Regions from separate parts of the Escherichia sp. HH091_1A genome, predicted to be linked through region 2. Evidence: predicted binding sites of a transcription regulator. Region 2 holds the regulator's gene; each other region holds the start of a gene.
The links. Region 2 encodes ArgR, which controls arginine synthesis, uptake and breakdown. Its sites were predicted from a motif close to ANTGAATAAAAATACANT; they were not measured.
Positions count from the first base shown of each region.

Region 1: the regulator ArgR is predicted to act here: its motif matches at 1,685-1,702, upstream of argF (ornithine carbamoyltransferase).
Region 3: the regulator ArgR is predicted to act here: its motif matches at 2,933-2,950, upstream of argA (amino-acid N-acetyltransferase).

Region 1 covers NZ_AP025747.1:5,197,035-5,204,236, forward strand. Annotated here, with positions in the region: gene QUF14_RS25665 (DNA-binding protein) at 1-597, shown strand, start outside; gene argF (ornithine carbamoyltransferase) at 655-1,659, opposite strand; gene rraB (ribonuclease E inhibitor RraB) at 1,821-2,237, shown strand; gene QUF14_RS25680 (GNAT family N-acetyltransferase) at 2,382-2,885, opposite strand; gene QUF14_RS25685 (YjgN family protein) at 3,078-4,274, shown strand; gene valS (valine--tRNA ligase) at 4,328-7,183, opposite strand; gene holC (DNA polymerase III subunit chi) at 7,183-7,202, opposite strand, start outside.
Region 2 covers NZ_AP025747.1:4,021,333-4,028,534, forward strand. Annotated here, with positions in the region: gene degQ (serine endoprotease DegQ) at 1-584, shown strand, start outside; gene degS (outer membrane-stress sensor serine endopeptidase DegS) at 674-1,741, shown strand; gene mdh (malate dehydrogenase) at 1,804-2,742, opposite strand; gene argR (transcriptional regulator ArgR) at 3,177-3,647, shown strand; gene yhcN (peroxide/acid stress response protein YhcN) at 4,011-4,274, shown strand; gene QUF14_RS20200 (barstar family protein) at 4,330-4,602, opposite strand; gene aaeB (p-hydroxybenzoic acid efflux pump subunit AaeB) at 4,694-6,661, opposite strand; gene aaeA (p-hydroxybenzoic acid efflux pump subunit AaeA) at 6,667-7,202, opposite strand, start outside.
Region 3 covers NZ_AP025747.1:3,545,542-3,552,743, reverse strand. Annotated here, with positions in the region: gene recD (exodeoxyribonuclease V subunit alpha) at 1-1,332, shown strand, start outside; gene argA (amino-acid N-acetyltransferase) at 1,570-2,901, opposite strand; gene amiC (N-acetylmuramoyl-L-alanine amidase AmiC) at 3,132-4,385, shown strand; gene QUF14_RS17905 (PRD domain-containing protein) at 4,643-5,467, shown strand; gene QUF14_RS17900 (PTS transporter subunit EIIC) at 5,499-7,079, shown strand; gene QUF14_RS17895 (MalY/PatB family protein) at 7,079-7,202, shown strand, end outside.

The sequences.
Region 1 (7,202 bases), 1.2 Mb from region 2:
AAAGATTTTAGCTGCGATCAATCTAAAATTAAAATAGCTGAGACCTTATTTTTCAATCTCGATAAAGAACCCTATAAAAATAGCCGTAAATTACAGGAATTGATTTGGGATAAGTTGGTTGCATATGTCAATGATTTTAACTTAAGCAATCAAGAAAAATCACGCTTAATACTAAAGTTATTTGATGATGTTAAGTTGCTATTTAATGAAGTGCCTGTCAGCATTTTAGTAAATGATATTATTTTGAAGGGTTTTTTCATGAAGCAACCTGATTTTGCTAAGTGGTACTTCTATCAATTACTTAAGTGTTATGAGGGCGAACAGCTGTATCTTAATGAGTTAGGATATGTTTATGGTGATGAAGAAAAAACAAAAGAAATTGTAAATAAATTTCCGGGTTATGTCGTTAAGATTTTTGAAGAAAAGATGGTTAATGAATTAAAAATTAGAACAAGAATGATGGAAGTCCTCCGGGATGGGAAAATCAATATATATAATTATATTAATGAAAAACAGTTAGAAAAATTAAATCCTCCGGAAAATTTACGAACAGTAATAGAAAAATGGGGGTGGAAGAATAGAACTCACACTGCATAAAATAATATGATGCCGGGATATTTTTTGTATTTCCCGGCATCTTTATAGAGATGTCAATTATTTACTGAGCGTCGCGACCATCACCGCTTTGATGGTATGCATGCGGTTTTCCGCCTGATCAAATACAATGCTGGCGGCAGATTCGAAGACCTCATCAGTCACTTCCATTCCGCCATGTAGGCCAAACTCTTCCGCCATTTTTTTGCCAAGCGTCGTTTGGTCGTCATGAAACGCGGGCAGGCAGTGGAGGAATTTGACCTCCGGGTTACCGGTCAACTGCATCATCTTGCTGTTCACCTGATAATCACGCAGTAATGCAATGCGTTCAGCCCATTTTTCTTTTGCTTCACCCATCGACACCCATACATCGGTATAGATAAAGTCAGCACCTTCAACTCCTTTAGCTACATCTTCCGTCAGCGTAATATTCCCGCCATTTTGTTGTGCCAGGGCGCGGCATTCCGTAACCAGCGCAGCTTCTGGCCAGCACGCCTGTGGCGCGACCAGACGCAAATCCAGACCGGTAAGCGCTGCAGCTTCGAGCATCGAATTGCCCATGTTGTTACGTGCGTCACCTGCATAGACCAGCGTCATTTCGTTGAACGCTTTGCCGGGCAAATGCTCCTGCATGGTGAGGAGATCCGCCAGCAGCTGCGTGGGGTGAAACTCATTGGTCAGGCCGTTCCATACCGGCACGCCAGCGTATTCCGCCAGTGTTTCGACAATCTCCTGACCATAGCCGCGATACTGAATACCGTCATACATGCGACCAAGCACGCGGGCAGTGTCTTTAATCGACTCTTTATGACCAATTTGGCTGCCGCTTGGACCGAGATAAGTAACGCGAGCACCCTGGTCATATGCGGCAACTTCGAAAGAGCATCGGGTACGGGTCGAGTCTTTTTCGAAGATGAGCGCGATGTTTTTACCAGTGAGTTTGGCTTCTTCTTTACCGCTTTTCTTATCGGCTTTCAGCTTCGCGGCTAACTGCAGCAGGCTGTTAAGTTCAGCTGGCGTGAAATCGAGTAATTTCAGGAAATGCTTATGATAAAACCCGGACATAGATCCCTCCTGTGGCTAACGCCTAAATGAATTAAAATTCAATTTATATGTATGGTTATTCATTTGCAAGTCTAAAGCATAAATCTTTATCACAAAGGTGGAGGCAATGTCAGTGGTGTGTGACAATAAGAGTATCGGCAGGACATTAAGAGGAATGAGCCATGGCAAACCCGGAACAACTGGAAGAACAGCGTGAAGAAACACGTTTAATTATTGAAGAATTACTGGAAGATGGCAGCGATCCAGATGCGCTGTACACCATTGAGCACCATCTTTCCGCAGACGACCTTGAAACGCTGGAGAAAGCAGCGGTAGAAGCGTTTAAACTCGGATATGAAGTCACCGATCCGGAAGAACTGGAAGTAGAGGATGGTGATGTGGTGATTTGCTGCGACATCCTCAGCGAGTGCGCGTTGAATGCCGATCTGATCGATGCCCAGGTTGAACAACTGATGACGCTGGCAGAGAAATTTGACGTTGAGTACGACGGTTGGGGCACTTACTTTGAAGATCCTAACGGCGAAGATGGCGACGATGAAGATTTTGTCGATGAAGACGATGACGGAGTTCGCCACTAATTAAGCGTAGCGCATCAGGCCCAGGTAGTTCCTGCAACCTGGTGAATTTGTTGCCCGGATAAGGCATTCATGTCACATCCGGCATAAACAAAACGTACGTTGTTAATGTTCGAATGCCCGCGAGTTGAACACGCGGGCATTTTTTTAGAGTTCGCGCAACATCCGCACTTCACAATCGACATGGCCCGTGCAGCCAAGCGCATAGTCGATATGCTCAAAGCCCAAATGCTCATAAAGCGCAATGGCTTCCTTTAAAAAAGCTGTCGTTTCCAGATAGCAGCGTTTGAAACCCATCTCTCGCGCCTGCTCCATCGCCATTAAGGCCAGTTTTTTTGCCAGCCCTTTGCCGCGGATAGCCGGAAGAAAATACATCTTTTGCAGTTCGCAAATGTCCGACTCACTCCCGGTTAATGGCGCTATCCCACCGCCGCCGACCACTTCACCCTCGTACTCAACTACCCAATATGCATGGCCAGGCTGACTATACACTTGATACAGCTCGTCAAGATTCGGATCGGCGACGGTGTAGCCTTTATCAGCGGTAAGACCGTATTCGGCGGATACCTGACGAATGACGCGGGCGATAGCAGGATTATCCTGCAGCGTCAGGCGACGCATTACAGGTGATTGCGGCGCAATGTTATTCATAGTTTAACCCAATAAAAATAAAGTAATTATACATTTGTTTAATACCACTCTCTTCTTACGTGCGCAAGCGACTTATAAAGTAATAAAGTTTTTGCCAGCCTATTACTGATAAGAGTATTGTAACGTGGCAGAACATTTTACTGTCTGTATATATAAGTTATATCAATGGATTTTTTAATTCAGGGATTTTTTATGGCTCAAGTTATTAATGAAATGGATGTTCCGTCCCATTCGTTTGTTTTTCATGGTACAGGTGAGAGGTATTTTCTTATTTGTGTGGTGAATGTGTTGTTAACGATTATAACGTTAGGTATCTATTTACCATGGGCATTAATGAAATGTAAGCGTTATCTTTATGCTAATATGGAAGTTAACGGACAACGATTTTCTTATGGAATTACCGGTGGGAATGTTTTTGTTAGTTGTCTTGTTTTTGTTTTTTTCTATTTCGCAATCTTAATGACAGTGTCAGCAGATATGCCGCTTGTTGGTTGTGTTTTGACTTTGTTACTGTTGGTTTTGCTTATATTTATGGCAGCAAAAGGACTGCGTCATCAGGCCTTAATGACCAGTCTCAACGGCGTAAGATTTAGTTTTAATTGCTCTATGAAAGGGTTCTGGTGGGTGACCTTTTTCTTGCCGATTTTAATGGCCGTTGGGATGGGGACTGTTTTCTTTATCTCGACAAAGATGCTACATGCCAATAGTTCAAGTAGTGTTATTATATCTATGGTTCTGATGGCAATAGTTGGTATTGTTTCCATTGGTATTTTTAATGGTACTTTATATAGTCTGGTAATGAGTTTTCTCTGGAGCAATACCAGTTTCGGTATACATCGTTTCAAGGTGAAATTAGATACTACGTATTGTATAAAATATGCCATTCTCGCATTTTTAGCTTTATTGCCTTTTCTCGCTGTTGCTGGTTATATTATCTTCGATCAAATATTAAATGCGTATGATAGTTCTGTATATGCAAATGATGACATTGAGAATTTACAGCAATTTATGGAAATGCAACGTAAAATGATAATCGCGCAGTTAATCTATTATTTTGGGATTGCTGTTAGCACCAGTTATTTAACGGTGTCGTTGCGAAACCATTTTATGAGCAACCTATCACTGAATGATGGGCGTATTCGTTTTCGCTCAACTTTAACGTACCACGGTATGCTTTATCGCATGTGTGCGTTGGTGGTGATATCCGGGATTACGGGCGGTCTGGCTTATCCACTGTTGAAAATATGGATGATTGACTGGCAGGCAAAAAATACGTATTTGCTGGGCGATTTGGATGACCTTCCTTTAATCAATAAAGAAGAACAACCAGATAAAGGCTTCTTAGCCAGTATTTCTCGGGGAGTTATGCCTTCTTTACCATTTCTGTAAGAGATAAAAAAGGCCGGAGCATGCTCCGGCCTTCGTTTTCATCACGGTGTTGATTACAGCGCGGCGATAACAGCCTGCTGCTCAATCAGTTTCGCTTTCGCTTCCGCATAGCCTTCCAGCTTCTCACGCTCTTTCGCGATGACCGCTTCCGGTGCGCGGGCGACAAAGCCTTCGTTCGCCAGTTTGTTCTCGATACGGCTGATTTCACCTTCAATCTTCGCCACTTCTTTCGCCAGACGCGCCAGCTCATCTTCTTTGTTGATGAGGCCAGCCATCGGGATCAGCAGCTCTGCACCGTCGATGATCTTCGTAACGGAAACCGGACCTTTGTCATCGGCAGGCAGCACGGTGATGCTTTCCAGACGCGCCAGCGTTTGCAGGAAGCCACGGTTTTCATTTACGCGACGTTCTGCATCCGCGCTGCAACCACGCAGCAGCAGCTCCAGCGGTTTACCCGGTGCGATGTTCATTTCTGCACGGATGTTACGTACCGCAACGATCGCCTGCTTCAGCCACTCGGTGTCGGCCAGTGCGGCTTCATCAACCTGAGATGCATCATACTGCGGGAACGGTTGCAGCATGATGGTGTCGGCAGTGATACCGCAAAGTACTTTCACACGCTGCCAGATGGTTTCGGTGATGAACGGAATGATCGGATGCGCGAGGCGCAGCAGACCTTCCAGTACAGTCACCAGCGTATGGCGAGTACCGCGCAGTTCTGCTTCGGTGCCACCGTTCATTACCGGCTTGGTCAGCTCCAGATACCAGTCACAGAACTGGTTCCAGGTGAATTCATACAGAATGCCTGCGGCGATATCGAAGCGGAAGCTGTCCAGCGCTTCGCGGTACGCTTTAATGGTCTGATTGAACTCCGCCAGAATCCAGCGGTCCGCCAGCGACAGCGTCATTTCGCCGCCGTTGAAGCCGCAATCCTGACCTTCTGTGTTCATCAGCACAAAGCGGCTGGCGTTCCACAGCTTGTTACAGAAGTTACGGTAACCTTCCAGACGCTTCATATCCCAGTTGATGTCACGACCGGTAGAAGCGAGTGCGGCCAGGGTAAAGCGCAGGGCATCAGTGCCGTGGGGCTCAATGCCGTTCGGGAACTGCTTCTCGGTGCGCTTACGGATTTTGTCCGCCAGCTGCGGCTGCATCATATTGCCGGTACGTTTTTCCAGCAGTTCCGGCAGAGAAATTCCATCAACCATATCCAGCGGGTCGATAACGTTACCCTTGGATTTGGACATCTTCTGGCCTTCGTCATCACGAATCAGGCCGGTCATGTAAACGGTGTGGAACGGCACCTGCGGTTTGCCATTTTCATCTTTGATGAAGTGCATGGTCATCATGATCATGCGGGCAATCCAGAAGAAGATGATGTCGAAGCCGGATACCATCACGCTGGTTGGGTGGAACTGGCGCAGTGCGTCGGTGTTTTCCGGCCAGCCGAGCGTGGAGAAGGTCCACAGCGCGGAGGAGAACCAGGTGTCGAGAACGTCTTCGTCCTGACGCAGGGCAACGTCGGCACCGAGGTTATTTTCTTTACGCACTTCGTCTTCGTTGCGGCCAACATAAACGTTACCCGCTTCGTCGTACCATGCCGGGATACGGTGACCCCACCACAGCTGACGAGAGATACACCAGTCCTGAATATCGCGCATCCAGGAGAAGTACATGTTTTCGTACTGCTTCGGTACGAACTGAATGTCGCCGTTCTCAACCGCTTCAACTGCCGGTTTCGCCAGTACATCGGCACGCACGTACCACTGGTCGGTCAGCATCGGTTCGATAACTACGCCGCCACGGTCGCCGTAAGGAACGGTCAGGTTGTGCGGTTTAATTTCTTCCAGCAGGCCGAGTGCATCAACCGCAGCAACGACTGCTTTACGCGCGGCAAAACGCTCCAGTTTCTGGAACTCTGCCGGGATCTCGCTGGAATAAACGTCAGATTCGTTACCTTTAGTATCGAACACCTGGGCGCTTTCACGGATATCACCGTCAAAGGTCAGGATGTTGATCATCGGCAGGGCGTGACGTTTACCGACTTCATAGTCGTTAAAGTCGTGCGCCGGAGTGATCTTCACGCAGCCGGTGCCTTTTTCCATATCGGCGTGTTCGTCGCCAACAATCGGAATACGACGGTTAACCAGCGGCAGAATGACATATTTGCCAATCAGATCTTTGTAACGCGGATCTTCCGGGTTAACGGCCACGCCGGTATCGCCCAGCAGGGTTTCCGGACGGGTAGTCGCAACCACCAGATAATCTTTACCGTCTGCTGTTTTCGCGCCATCAGCCAGCGGATAGCGGATGTGCCACATCGAACCTTTCGATTCGCGGTTTTCCACTTCCAGGTCAGAGATAGCGGTACGCAGTTTCGGGTCCCAGTTTACCAGGCGTTTACCACGGTAAATCAGGTCTTCTTTATACAGACGAACGAAAACTTCTTTCACCGCATTGGACAGGCCTTCGTCCATGGTGAAGCGTTCACGCTCCCAGTCGACGGAGTTGCCGAGACGGCGCATCTGACGGGTAATGGTGCCGCCGGATTCCGCTTTCCATTCCCAGATTTTGTCGATGAAAGCTTCGCGGCCGTAGTCGTGACGGGTTTTACCTTCTTCTGCGGCAATCTTGCGCTCAACGACCATCTGGGTAGCGATCCCTGCGTGGTCAGTACCGACCTGCCACAGGGTGTTTTTGCCCTGCATACGCTGATAGCGGATCATGGTATCCATGATGGTTTGCTGGAAGGCGTGACCCATATGCAAACTGCCGGTGACGTTCGGCGGCGGGATCATGATGCAGAAACTTTCCTGGCTTTCATCGCCATTAGGCTTAAAGTAGCCCTGCTTTTCCCAGTGCTCGTAAAGCGGCTGTTCGATATCTTGTGGGTTGTATGTCTTTTCCATTATTTCCAGGTTGCCGTAT
Region 2 (7,202 bases):
GTGAAATCAAACGCGGTCTGTTAGGCATCAAAGGCACCGAGATGAGTGCCGATATCGCCAAAGCCTTCAACCTTGACGTACAGCGTGGCGCGTTTGTCAGCGAAGTGCTGCCAGGTTCTGGCTCGGCAAAAGCGGGCGTCAAAGCGGGTGATATTATTACCAGCCTCAACGGCAAACCACTGAATAGCTTTGCTGAGTTGCGCTCTCGTATCGCAACCACCGAGCCGGGCACGAAAGTAAAGCTCGGCCTGCTGCGTAATGGCAAACCACTGGAAGTAGAAGTGACGCTCGATACCAGTACCTCTTCGTCAGCCAGTGCTGAAATGATCACGCCAGCGCTGGAAGGTGCAACGTTGAGCGATGGTCAGCTAAAAGATGGCGGCAAAGGTATTAAGATCGATGAGGTTGTCAAAGGAAGCCCAGCTGCTCAGGCAGGCTTGCAAAAAGACGATGTGATCATTGGTGTCAACCGCGATCGGGTGAACTCGATTGCTGAAATGCGTAAAGTGCTGGCGGCAAAACCGGCCATCATCGCCCTGCAAATTGTACGCGGCAATGAAAGCATCTATTTGCTGATGCGTTAATGTCGTAAACCGGGCATCAGGCTGACGTGTGATGTCCGGTTAACTCGTGGTATGCTGCTGTCGTTCCCTTTTTTAATGACGCCTCCATCATGTTTGTGAAGCTCTTACGTTCCGTTGCGATTGGATTAATTGTCGGCGCTATTCTGCTGGTTGCCATGCCTTCGCTGCGCAGCCTTAACCCGCTTTCCACTCCGCAATTTGACAGTACCGATGAGACGCCTGCCAGCTATAATCTGGCAGTTCGCCGCGCCGCGCCAGCGGTGGTTAACGTTTACAACCGTGGTTTGAACACCAACTCTCACAACCAGCTTGAGATCCGCACCCTGGGATCCGGTGTAATCATGGATCAACGCGGTTATATCATCACCAATAAACACGTCATCAACGACGCCGATCAGATCATCGTCGCCTTACAAGATGGACGTGTATTTGAAGCATTGCTGGTGGGATCTGACTCTCTAACCGATCTGGCGGTACTTAAAATTAATGCCACTGGCGGTTTACCTACCATTCCAATCAATGCACGTCGCGTACCGCACATTGGTGACGTGGTACTGGCGATCGGTAACCCGTACAACCTCGGGCAGACCATTACCCAGGGGATTATTAGTGCCACGGGTCGAATTGGTCTGAACCCGACCGGGCGGCAAAACTTCCTGCAAACCGATGCTTCCATTAACCACGGTAACTCTGGCGGCGCACTGGTGAACTCGCTGGGCGAACTGATGGGCATTAACACGCTGTCGTTTGATAAGAGTAACGATGGCGAAACGCCGGAAGGCATCGGCTTTGCGATTCCTTTCCAGTTAGCAACCAAAATTATGGATAAGCTGATCCGCGATGGTCGCGTGATCCGCGGCTACATTGGTATCGGCGGACGTGAGATCGCACCACTGCACGCGCAGGGCGGTGGTATAGATCAACTGCAAGGGATCGTGGTTAATGAAGTGTCACCTGACGGCCCGGCGGCGAATGCGGGTATACAGGTCAATGATTTGATTATTTCGGTGGATAACAAACCGGCCATCTCTGCTCTGGAGACGATGGATCAGGTGGCGGAAATTCGCCCTGGCTCGGTGATCCCGGTTGTCGTGATGCGTGATGATAAGCAGTTAACGCTGCAGGTCACCATTCAGGAATATCCGGCAACCAATTAATTCGTGCGCTCAAAACAAAAAACCGGAGTCTGTGCTCCGGTTTTTTATTATCCGCTAATCAATTACTTATTAACGAACTCTTCGCCCAGGGCGATATCTTTCTTCAGCGTATCCAGCATACCTTCCAGCGCGTTCTGTTCAAATGCGCTCAGGGTGCCGATAGATTTACGCTCTTCCACGCCGTTTTTACCCAGCAGCAGCGGTTGAGAGAAGAAACGTGCGTACTGACCGTCGCCTTCAACGTAGGCACATTCGACAACGCCTTGTTCGCCCTGTAGTGCGCGAACCAGAGACAGACCAAAACGTGCAGCTGCCTGGCCCATAGACAGGGTTGCAGACCCGCCACCGGCTTTCGCTTCAACCACCTCAGTACCCGCGTTCTGGATACGTTTGGTCAGATCAGCCACTTCCTGCTCAGTAAAACTAACGCCAGGAACCTGTGACAGCAGCGGCAGAATGGTAACACCAGAGTGACCGCCAATTACCGGCACTTCAACTTCGCCCGGCTGTTTGCCTTTCAGTTCCGCAACAAAGGTGTTGGAACGAATGATATCCAGCGTAGTAACGCCGAACAGTTTGTTTTTGTCATAAACTCCGGCTTTTTTCAGCACTTCAGCAGCAATCGCAACTGTGGTGTTAACCGGGTTAGTGATAATACCAATGCACGCTTTTGGGCAGGTTTTCGCAACTTGCTGTACCAGATTTTTCACGATGCCGGCGTTAACGTTAAACAGGTCGGAACGATCCATACCCGGTTTACGCGCTACACCTGCAGAGATAAGAACGACATCTGCGCCTTCCAGCGCCGGAGTCGCATCTTCACCAGAAAAACCTTTGATTTTCACAGCAGTAGGGATATGGCTCAGATCGACAGCCACACCGGGAGTCACTGGAGCGATATCATACAGAGAGAGTTCTGAACCTGAAGGCAGTTGGGTTTTTAACAGTAGTGCAAGCGCCTGGCCAATACCGCCAGCAGCGCCGAGGACTGCGACTTTCATCCTAAACTCCTTATTATATTGATAAACTAAGATATGTTGCTCCGCTGCCGCGACCTTAATCCACAAAATTGCCGTTTACAATGACCACATCTCAAGAATGTGTAGTCACGCAAGTTTAGCGTTTATGCATTTAATTGCCGTAATCAGGAACCTAACTTACGTAATTAACAGTCGCTTATGCATTAGCGCAACATTCCAACAGGTGGTGACAATATACCCTACCGTTCAGCCAAAACAACATCAATTTGATAACAATTAATTTACTTTTAAGCAGAATTTGCATGCCGTGACGCAGGCATGTTTCTCAATAACGAAATTTGATAAAATCCCGCTCTTTCATAACATTATTTCAGCCTTCTTCAGGGCTGACTGTTTGCATAAAAATTCATCTGTATGCACAATAATGTTGTATCAACCACCATATCGGGTGACTTATGCGAAGCTCGGCTAAGCAAGAAGAACTAGTTAAAGCATTTAAAGCATTACTTAAAGAAGAGAAATTTAGCTCCCAGGGCGAAATCGTCGCCGCGTTGCAGGAGCAAGGCTTTGACAATATTAATCAGTCTAAAGTCTCGCGGATGTTGACCAAGTTTGGTGCTGTACGTACACGCAATGCCAAAATGGAAATGGTTTACTGCCTGCCAGCTGAACTGGGTGTACCAACTACCTCCAGTCCATTGAAGAATCTGGTGCTGGATATAGACTACAACGATGCAGTTGTCGTGATTCATACCAGCCCTGGCGCGGCGCAGTTAATTGCTCGCCTGCTGGACTCACTGGGCAAAGCAGAAGGTATTCTGGGCACCATCGCTGGCGATGACACCATCTTTACTACCCCTGCTAACGGTTTCACCGTCAAAGACCTGTACGAAGCGATTTTAGAGCTGTTCGACCAGGAGCTTTAATCTCTGCCCCGTCGCTTCTGGCGGCGGGGAAAATGTTGCTTTTCCCTCTCATCCCCCTGCTTTCTCCTACGATTAATTTAACGAATAGTGCGTTTTAGCGCGACATATCATTCACATAATGAATACATGAGTTAAAAAAGCACATTATGCAAAATTCATTATCTAATTGAAAATAATAGAATTAATAATAAATAACCGTGTTTTTAATTCTTTTTTGTTATTAAAACTCACACTTTTAACACTTAGTATCAACTGAAACAGTTAGTGTGGTATTAATTAGTTCAATAATTAGTGTATACTTGATTTTGTGATATGGGTCACGAAACAAAGGCCCAGCTAAAAGATTATGTCGAGGTAAAAATCATGAAAATCAAAACCACTGTTGCTGCATTAAGCGTACTTTCTGTTCTCTCTTTCGGTGCATTCGCTGCCGACTCCATTGATGCTGCACAAGCACAAAATCGTGAAGCAATCGGGACCGTATCCGTAAGTGGTGTGGCGTCTTCGCCAATGGATATGCGTGAAATGCTGAACAAAAAAGCGGAAGAGAAAGGCGCAACGGCCTACCAGATTACTGAAGCTCGTAGCGGTGACACCTGGCACGCTACGGCTGAACTGTACAAATAAACCCTCATCGTCTTGTCCGACGATATTGCCCCCGGTTCGGGGGCTTTTTTTTGCGCTAATGACGAACATTAAAACGCAAATGCCCTTCCAGCTCTTCCTCTGCCTCATCAAACAGCAATATTAACGCGCCAAAACGGCGACGCGTTTTCTCTCCCAGATGAACAAATTCAATCTCAAGTGGTAGCGGCAGGACATCGTTCATTAACACATCCCATAGAGAGTCGAGATCGCGTACTTTATCTTTTGCCAGACCAAAGGTTTGGCTAAAGTCGCGATAAAAATCCTCCTGACTCTCAATCTCATCAAAATCAAAGGTATAAATATTCATCTGTTGCCACCGTCACGTTTCGCGGCGAGTTCTGCCGTTCATTGCTAAGTATAGCCATGAAAAAACCGACGCTTTTGGCGTCGGTTTTGACTTAACTATCGGTCAACGCATGTTGATACTTATGGAGCATACCCGTAAGCCGATGTACTGGTTCCGTCACCTGCGGTGGCGCTTGCCAGATGCGTAGCTTTTCCTGGTAGATTTCCAGTTCTTCCAGCAACTGGCCAAAGTACCGACGACGTTTATCATCGCTACGGGCAGATATCACATGGTCTGCTGTGCGGCGCATTTGCCGGTGAAACGCCGATAAATCCTCGTTAACCGGGATCGGCGCATCACGCAGGCGCTGGTGCGCGATAATCATCGTCAGTGCCAGGCGAAATTTCGGCAAATCCCCTGGGAACTTATTCATCAGCAAAAACAGCTGCTGATAAAGTGCCGGGAGGTGATTCTCTTTACGACGTGCCACATTGGTAGTCATCGCGGAAACAGCGGCAGAAACAAACTGATTAAGCAGTACACGTCCAGTCCTGTCGCGCGATTTATCCCGCACCAGCAAAATAACGGTGAACGCGAGCACACAGCCGACGATTTGCCCTAATGCGCTGTCGAGAAACTGACTGAAATGGAAAGTCATCGGGTTATCCAGCACGATAATGTTTATGGTGCTGGCCAGCGCCCCCATCGAGCCCAATCGCCGTTTCTGTACTTCAATGCCAAGGAAGAATCCCAGCACTGCCAGGCTAATACACAGCAATAACATGCTTTGTTGGGTATTAGGGATAATCACCAAAAAGTAGAGTAGCCCTAACGGCAGCGCCGCCAGCGTCCCATAAATAAAGTCGATCGCCACCATGCGTGGATTCGGCAAACGCATTGCCAGTGACGTCACTACCGCAATCATCACCATTGCACCACTGCCGGAAGTCCAGCCCGTCCACAGCCAGAAAAGCGTCCCCAGAATGCAGGAAAGTGTGGTTCGCCAGAAGTTAACCATCGCATGATGACGTTCGGCTGACTCTACTTTGACTTCCGGTTCGCCTTGCAGGATCTCTTCTTCAGTAGCGTTGATTTTTGTGTTACTGATAACGCCGCGCTTGAGAAGCTGATAACGCGTTGCCGCCGCGACCCAGCTATAAATGGTGACAGGCGTTTCCCGTTCCCCGGTCCAGGCGATAACTCTCCGCAGGCGTTTGAGCTGCTTGTGGACGTCCTGCGCGGTTTCTACCGGCGTGTCAAAAAATTCGCGGAAAGTATCAGTGATCAATTCCGGGCGCGTATTCTGAATAAGATAAGTTTCGCAGGATTGGGTAATCAGCGTCAGCGATAGCGTATTGATCGCTTTTAAACGTCGATTGGCCCGCGCCCAGCGGGAAGATTCCATATTCAGGTTGCTGCGCATACCTTGTAACGCCGTGGTGCGTCGCACAAGATCGCCCCAGGCTTTATCGACAACTTCACCATCGCCATGCTTGATACAGAGTTGCATTAATTGATATTGCGCGACCAGCAAACTTTCCAGCTCTCGATCCACTTCTTGTTTGATCGATCGCGGAGAAAAGAGCAAATCCGCCATAATTGCACACACAATACCGATAACGATCTCGCTACAACGTTCGACGGCAAACTGCGGCGTAAGAAGCGGTTCCGGCTGAATGGTAATCACAATGATCAGCGCGGTATAACCAGCCAACCCCCACGCATAGGAGTTTTCTATTCGTACCAGCGAGGAAATCCAGGTACAAAAACCGGCCCAAATACAGCACACCAGAATCATCAATAATGGTGCGCGGATCATCGCAATGATGATCACCAGTCCGGCAATACAGCCAATAAATGTGCCGATGATGCGCAAAAAGCCACGATAGCGAATAGCGCCAGAATACGGTTCACCTCCCGCAGCAAAGGCCGGACCGGCGGCAACAATCGCCGCTGTCAGTACCGCCCAGCGTGGCGTTTCCAGCTGGAAGTGAAAGCCAACAAACAGCGCCAGTACAATGGCGGTCGCCAGTTTTACCGCAAAGCGAATATGTTGGTTAGCAATGGAGAAAATACCCATCGTGATTAACCAAACTCACGCAGGCGATGGGCCATTTTACGGAAGAACGAATCCTGGCTTTCGTCGCGATCTTGTTTGCCAGTGACCACCACTGTAGCAGTGGTGCCCGCAGGCCAGATGTTCTCTTGCTGGTTGTCGAGACGAATACGAACCGGAACACGTTGCGCCAAACGCACCCATTCAAGGTTAGAGTCGATGGTCGCCATCCCTTTGTCGTCACGCGTGCTGCTGGCGTTGGTGACCCCAGCAGCAACACTATCAACAGTCCCTTTCAGCACTTTGTTACTGCCAAGCGGCGTGATCTCTGCACGATACCCAGGGCGCACCCCTTCCAGCTTAGTTTCTTCCATATAGGCCAGTACATAGAAGGAGTTCTGTTTCACCAGCGCAACCGCCGTTGATCCACGGGTAATAAACTCACCGGTATAGACGTTGAGGTTGGTCACCCAGCCATCTGCTGGCGCGCGGATCACCGTGCGTTCAAGATCCAGTTTTGCCAGATCGCGGGTCGCCTGCGCTTTCGCTAACTGATGCAGAACCG
Region 3 (7,202 bases), 480 kb from region 2:
ATCTCGGTGATTTCCGGCGGCCCTGGCACCGGTAAAACGACCACCGTAGCGAAGTTGCTGGCAGCGTTAATTCAAATGGCAGACGGCGAACGCTGCCGTATCCGCCTGGCTGCGCCAACGGGGAAAGCTGCCGCGCGCTTAACCGAATCGCTTGGCAAAGCTTTGCGCCAGTTACCGCTGACCGATGAACAAAAGAAACGCATACCGGAAGACGCCAGCACCTTGCACCGTCTCCTGGGCGCGCAGCCAGGTAGCCAGCGTTTACGCCATCATGCCGGTAACCCGCTGCATCTTGATGTGCTGGTGGTGGATGAAGCGTCAATGATCGATCTCCCCATGATGTCGCGCCTGATCGATGCGTTGCCCGATCATGCCAGAGTGATCTTCCTCGGTGATCGCGATCAACTGGCCTCGGTTGAGGCTGGAGCTGTGCTGGGCGATATCTGCGCTTATGCCAACGCAGGCTTTACCGCCGAGCGTGCCGGGCAATTAAGTCGTCTGACGGGAAGTCATGTTCCGTCAGGAACTGGCACAGAAGCGGCATCTTTGCGCGACAGTCTCTGCCTGCTGCAAAAAAGCTATCGTTTCGGCAGCGATTCTGGCATTGGTCAGTTAGCTGCGGCGATCAACCGTGGTGATAAAACGGCAGTGAAAACCGTTTTTCAGCAGGATTTTACTGATATCGAAAAACGGCTTTTACAGAGCGGCGAAGACTATATTGCGATGCTTGAGGAGGCTCTTGCGGGTTACGGGCGTTATCTGGATCTGCTGCAAGCGCGTGCCGAGCCGGATTTAATCATTCAGGCGTTCAATGAGTACCAGCTTTTGTGCGCCCTGCGGGAAGGGCCGTTTGGCGTGGCTGGACTGAATGAGCGAATTGAGCAGTTTATGCAACAGAAGCGCAAAATTCATCGTCATCCGCACTCTCGTTGGTACGAAGGCCGACCAGTGATGATTGCCCGTAATGACAGCGCGCTTGGGTTGTTTAATGGCGATATCGGTATTGCGCTGGATCGCGGGCAGGGGACGCGCGTCTGGTTTGCGATGCCGGATGGCAATATTAAGTCTGTGCAACCGAGCCGCCTGCCAGAACACGAAACCACGTGGGCGATGACGGTACATAAATCGCAGGGATCGGAGTTTGACCATGCGGCGTTGATTTTACCGAACCAACGCACGCCAGTTGTAACGCGAGAGCTGGTTTACACTGCGGTGACCCGCGCGCGTCGCCGTCTGTCGTTGTATGCCGATGAGCGCATATTAAGTGCGGCAATCGCCACTCGTACTGAGCGGCGCAGTGGTCTGGCGGCGTTGTTTAGTTCGCGGGAATAAACGTGATTGCCTGATGCGACGCATGCGCGTCCTGTCATGCCTCCGGGCATTGCGCATATGCGCATCTGGCGATTTCCGTCGCTTACCCTAAATCCGCCATCAACACCTTTGATTTGATGTAGGTCGGATAAGGCGTTCACGCCGCATCCGACGATGAGCGTCAATACCTGATGCGATGCTAGCGTGTTTATCATGCCTCCAGGCATTGCGCATGTCGCATCTGGCGATTTCCACCACTTACCCCAAATCCGCCATCAACACTTTGGATTTACGCTGGTAGTTGTACAACTGCTTTTTGCTCTCGGGCAGTAAATCAATATCCACCGGGGTAAATCCACGTTCCTGGAACCAGTGAATACTGCGCGTGGTCAGTACAAACAATTTGCTTAATCCGCTTTGCTTCGCCTGAGCGGCAATGCGCTCCAGCAAAACCTCGCCCCTTGATGAGCTGCGGTAATCCGGGTGAACGGCCACACAGGCCATTTCCCCAATCTTCTCTTCCGGGAACGGATAGAGTGCTGCGCAGGCAATAGTCGTGTTATCGCGCTGAATAATGGTGAATTTGTCGATTTCCATCTCCAGTTGCTCGCGAGAACGGCGTACCAGAATACCTTGCTGCTCCAGTGGGCGAATCAACTCCAGAATGCCGCCAATATCGTTGATTGTTGCGCGACGAATTTGCTCGGCGCTTTCCATCACAATCTGCGTACCGATACCGTCACGTGAGAACAACTCTTGCAACAGCGCGCCATCTTCCTGGTAACTAATTAAATGACAGCGACGTACGCCGCTGCGGCAGGCTTTCACCGCACCACGCAAAAAGCGCACCGTACCGGAGTTGTAATCGCCTTTCTCTTCCTGAGCTTCTACCCGCGCTTGTGCTTCGTTAGGGAAAAGCTCGGAGACAATATCGCCGTCGTCATTAGTGACGCCCTGTGAAGAGCAAAAACCAATCATCTTTTCAGCTTTCAGTTTGATGGCCAGTTGAGTGGCGATCTCTTCCGAGGTCAGATTAAAGCTCTCGCCAGTGACTGAAACCGCGACCGGCCCCAGCAGCACTATCGCACCGCTGTCCAGTTGACGATGAATCGCATCTTCGTCAATCCGCCGGATACGCCCGCTATGGCAGTAATCCACACCGTCATCCACGCCCAGCGGCTGGGCAATAATAAAATTGCCACTGACGACGTTGATATGCGCGCCCTGCAGCGGCGTGTTATTGAGACTCATCGACAGGCGAGCAGTAATGTCCAGTTGCAATGTTCCCGCAGCCTGCTTCACCAGTTCTAGTGTTTTGGCGTCGGTCACGCGTATATTTTTGTGATATAGCGGTTCGTGGTGATGCGCTGCCAGATTCGCATCGATCTGCGGGCGCGCTCCATAGACCACGACCAGACGGATGCCGAGGCTGTGCAGCAACCCGATATCATTAACGATACTGGAGAAATTCTCATGCTCAATGGCTTCACCGCCGAGCATGATGACAAACGTTTTTCCCCGGTGGGTATTGATATAAGGAACCGAATGGCGGAATCCCTCGACCAACTCGGTTTTACGTTCCTTCACCACGGCACACCTCTTTGCATGATTATTCGTAATTATTGTATTTTTATTCTGTTTTTTCACTGGGTGCAAGTGCAAATTTTACGCATGAGCAACTTTTTTATCAGTAATGCCGTGAATATAAAAAGAATGTTTACCGTTTATTAGATGACAGATTATGCGTCTTTCGCTAAAGTTTCCGGTCAAATTAGTCGTTTATTTGTTACACAGCTTAGATTTTTTTGCTCGGGAGATGCATGTCGGGATCCAACACAGCAATCAGCCGTCGTCGTTTACTGCAAGGCGCGGGTGCCATGTGGCTATTGAGCGTAAGTCAGGTCAGTCTGGCTGCGGTCAGCCAGGTCGTGGCGGTGCGCGTCTGGCCTGCGTCCAGCTACACCCGTGTGACGGTAGAATCTAATCGTCAGCTGAAATATAAGCAGTTCGCGTTGAGTAACCCTGAACGCGTGGTGGTGGATATCGAAGATGTAAACCTGAACTCAGTGCTCAAGGGGATGGCGGCACAAATTCGTGCTGATGACCCGTTCATCAAGTCGGCGCGCGTCGGGCAGTTTGACCCGCAAACCGTGCGGATGGTTTTTGAGTTAAAGCAAAACGTAAAACCGCAGCTGTTTGCCCTTGCTCCGGTCGCCGGGTTTAAAGAGCGTCTGGTGATGGATCTCTATCCTGCCAATGCTCAGGACATGCAGGACCCGCTGTTGGCGCTGCTGGAGGATTACAATAAAGGCGATCTCGAAAAGCAGGTGCCGCCTGCGCAGAGTGGCCCGCAGCCAGGCAAAGCAGGGCGCGATCGTCCGATTGTCATTATGCTTGACCCTGGCCATGGCGGCGAAGACTCCGGTGCGGTGGGGAAATACAAAACGCGTGAAAAAGACGTGGTATTGCAAATTGCCCGCCGTTTGCGCTCTCTGATTGAGAAAGAGGGCAATATGAAAGTTTACATGACCCGTAATGAAGACATCTTCATTCCGTTGCAAGTGCGCGTAGCAAAAGCACAGAAACAGCGTGCTGACTTGTTTGTCTCTATTCATGCCGATGCCTTTACCAGTCGCCAGCCGAGCGGTTCCTCTGTGTTTGCGCTCTCTACCAAAGGTGCAACCAGTACCGCGGCAAAATATCTGGCGCAAACTCAGAACGCCTCGGACTTGATTGGTGGCGTGAGTAAGAGCGGCGACCGTTATGTCGACCATACTATGTTCGATATGGTGCAGTCGCTGACCATTGCCGACAGTCTGAAGTTTGGTAAAGCTGTGTTGAATAAGCTCGGTAAAATCAACAAGCTGCATAAAAATCAGGTTGAACAAGCCGGGTTTGCCGTGCTGAAAGCGCCTGATATACCCTCTATTTTGGTCGAAACGGCGTTTATCAGTAACGTTGAGGAAGAACGTAAACTGAAAACGGCAACCTTCCAGCAGGAAGTTGCGGAATCAATCCTCGCAGGGATAAAAGCGTATTTTGCCGATGGGGCGACGCTGGCGAGAAGGGGATAATGTTTTTATTTATTCAATGAATTTATATTTCGTTGAATAGATAATATTTACCTGAATATTAGACGTTGGTTTTGTGACTGATGTCGAATATTTGAATGTCGGCTTGAAAAATAAGCCGACCATCTCTTTAATTAAGCACAATTCCGTGTAATGTATATGCATTAGTTAATCATCTTGTAACTGTTAAATCAGGCAAGGCAATGTTTGAAGTAATTATTACTTCTGACGTGCCTTGCCTTTTTTTTTGGAGCTATGGAATGATCATCGAAAAAGTCATGAACAATAATTGTGTACAGGCATCGATGAATGGACAGGAGGTTATCATTTCTGGGCCTGGCGTCGGTTACAACAAAAAATATGGAATGTCGGTCCCTGAGCATCCGGCTAACCGGATTTTTTATGTCAGAAATGAACAAAAAAATAAACTCTACAAATTGATTGAGCATGTGGATATTGAGTATATTTTTGTTGCCGAAAAAATAGTGCAATATGCGGAGAACAATCTCGAAAAAAATCTCAATCCATCGCTACTATTGATTCTTGCTGATCATATTTCGAATGCAATATCCCGAGTCGCTTCAGGCATACAAATTAATAATGTTTTCCTTGATGAAATCAAAGCGTTGTACAAAGCAGAGTATGCGATAAGTCGCGATGCATTAACTATCATTAATGAGCAATTCAGCGTTCAACTTCCTGATGATGAGATTGGTTTTATAGCATTGCATATTTTAAATAATTATGAGAATTCAGTTGATTATGAATCAGTACGGATTATTGAGTTGTCGCAAATAATCACGGGGCTTATTGAAGTTGTTTATAACAGAAAGGTGGACAGAAGTTCATTTAATTATTCCAGGTTCATGATACACCTTAAATATTTTTCAAGTCGCGTATTATGCAATGAAAAAATAAAACAGAAAGATATTGGTGATCTCTATGAACAGTTTCTTGAGAAAGACATTCTGTTACAGCGCGCAATTCATGAAATTGAAAGGTATTTGTACGCCACTTTTAAATATGAATTGATTTTGGAAGAAAAACTATATCTCTCTATTCGCACCAAAGTATTAATGGACTGATTATATATAACATTTATATGAGATAACCCGCATGAAACAAAAGAAAGCCTGGAGTTTTTTTCAGAGCCTGGGAAAGGCATTTATGTATCCCATCGCTCTGCTAAGTGTATGTGGCATGATGTTAGGGCTAGGAAGTGGTTTAGCCAGCGATGATATGGCAAAATTAATTCCACTACTGGCTATTCCCGTAATTAAAACCATTCTTGATTTTATTGTTAGCCTTGGTTTGTTTGCCTTTGTCAATTTACCTGTATTGTTTGCGATAGCTATACCTCTGGGGTTATTAAAAGAGAAAGAGGATAAAGCCTATGGCGCTTTTTCTGGCTTAATTGGTTTCATGGCGATGCATCTGGGAACGAACTTTTATCTTAAACAACATGACTTATTGGTCGCTGCTGATCAAATGTCGACACATGGGCAAACCATTATTCTGGGAATCCAGTCCTACAATACCAGTGTGTTGGGTGGGATTATAGCAGGATTATTAGTCGCCAGTATGTATAAAAAGATCGTTAACTTACGTATTCCTGAATCATTAGGATTTTATAGTGGCCCACGCCTGGTGCCTATTATTACACTGATTGTGATGAGTGGATTTGGTCTGATCATCCCTTTTATCTGGCCGCCATTTTTCAATCTTTTCATGCTCATTGGCCACTGGATTTCAACTTCCGGTCCTGTTGGCTATTTTTTCTATGCAGTCGCCGAACGCGTGACGATACCTTTTGGTTTAAATCACCTGGTGACGTCAGTTTTCCGCTTTACCCCCATCGGCGGATCGGCAGTGATCGGCGGCGAAGAGTATTATGGCACCCTGAACATGTTTATGGCGTACGTCAAAGAGAATGCGGTCATTCCGCTGGATTTGGCGGGGAAAATGGAACAGGGCAAACTGATGATTCAGTATGGTCTGGCTGGTGCCGCGCTGGCGATGTATCGCACTGCTCATGCTCAAAACAGAAAAGCTATCAAAGCATTGCTTATTTCCGGGGTGCTTACAGTCATTATTGGCGGCGTCAGCGAACCGATTGAGTTTCTGTTCTTATTTGTCAGTCCACTGCTATTTGTCTTCCATGCTTTTATGAATGGATTCGCCAACATGGTCTTGCCATATATGGGCGTGAAGATGGGATTTACTGGCGATCTGATTCAATTTATTAGCTTTGGCGTATTGCGTGGCACAAGAACAGGTTGGCCAATAGCGGTGTGTGTCGAAGTGGCCTATTTCTTTATTTATTACTTTGTGTTCCGTTGGACTATTCTCAAATTTAACCTGATGACGGTAGGCCGTGAAGAGTCCAGTCCTGTCACGCTGAACGCTCATGAGGATACGGCTATAGCGGATATCCCACCGCTTGATAAATCAGAGCTGCAAGCAGCGGAGCAGATGGTTAAGGCACTTGGTGGTAAAGAGAATATTAAATCCCTGGATAATTGCGTAACTCGTTTACGTTTAACAATCGCAGATATGGGATTGATTGACGAGGCAGCAATAAAAAGAGCTGGTGGAATTGCGGTTGTTAAACTTTATCAAAATACCCTACAAGTCATTATCGGTACTAAAGTCATCGCCTTGCGTCGGGATATGGATAACTACATGGGGATATGCTGATGGATGTTTTTAATACTCCTATTTCCCGCAAAGGAACATATTGTACCCAATGGGACTTTTGCGAGGACAGATTTGGTGTAAAAGATGTATTACCATTCTCTATTTCAGATATGGATCTTCCGA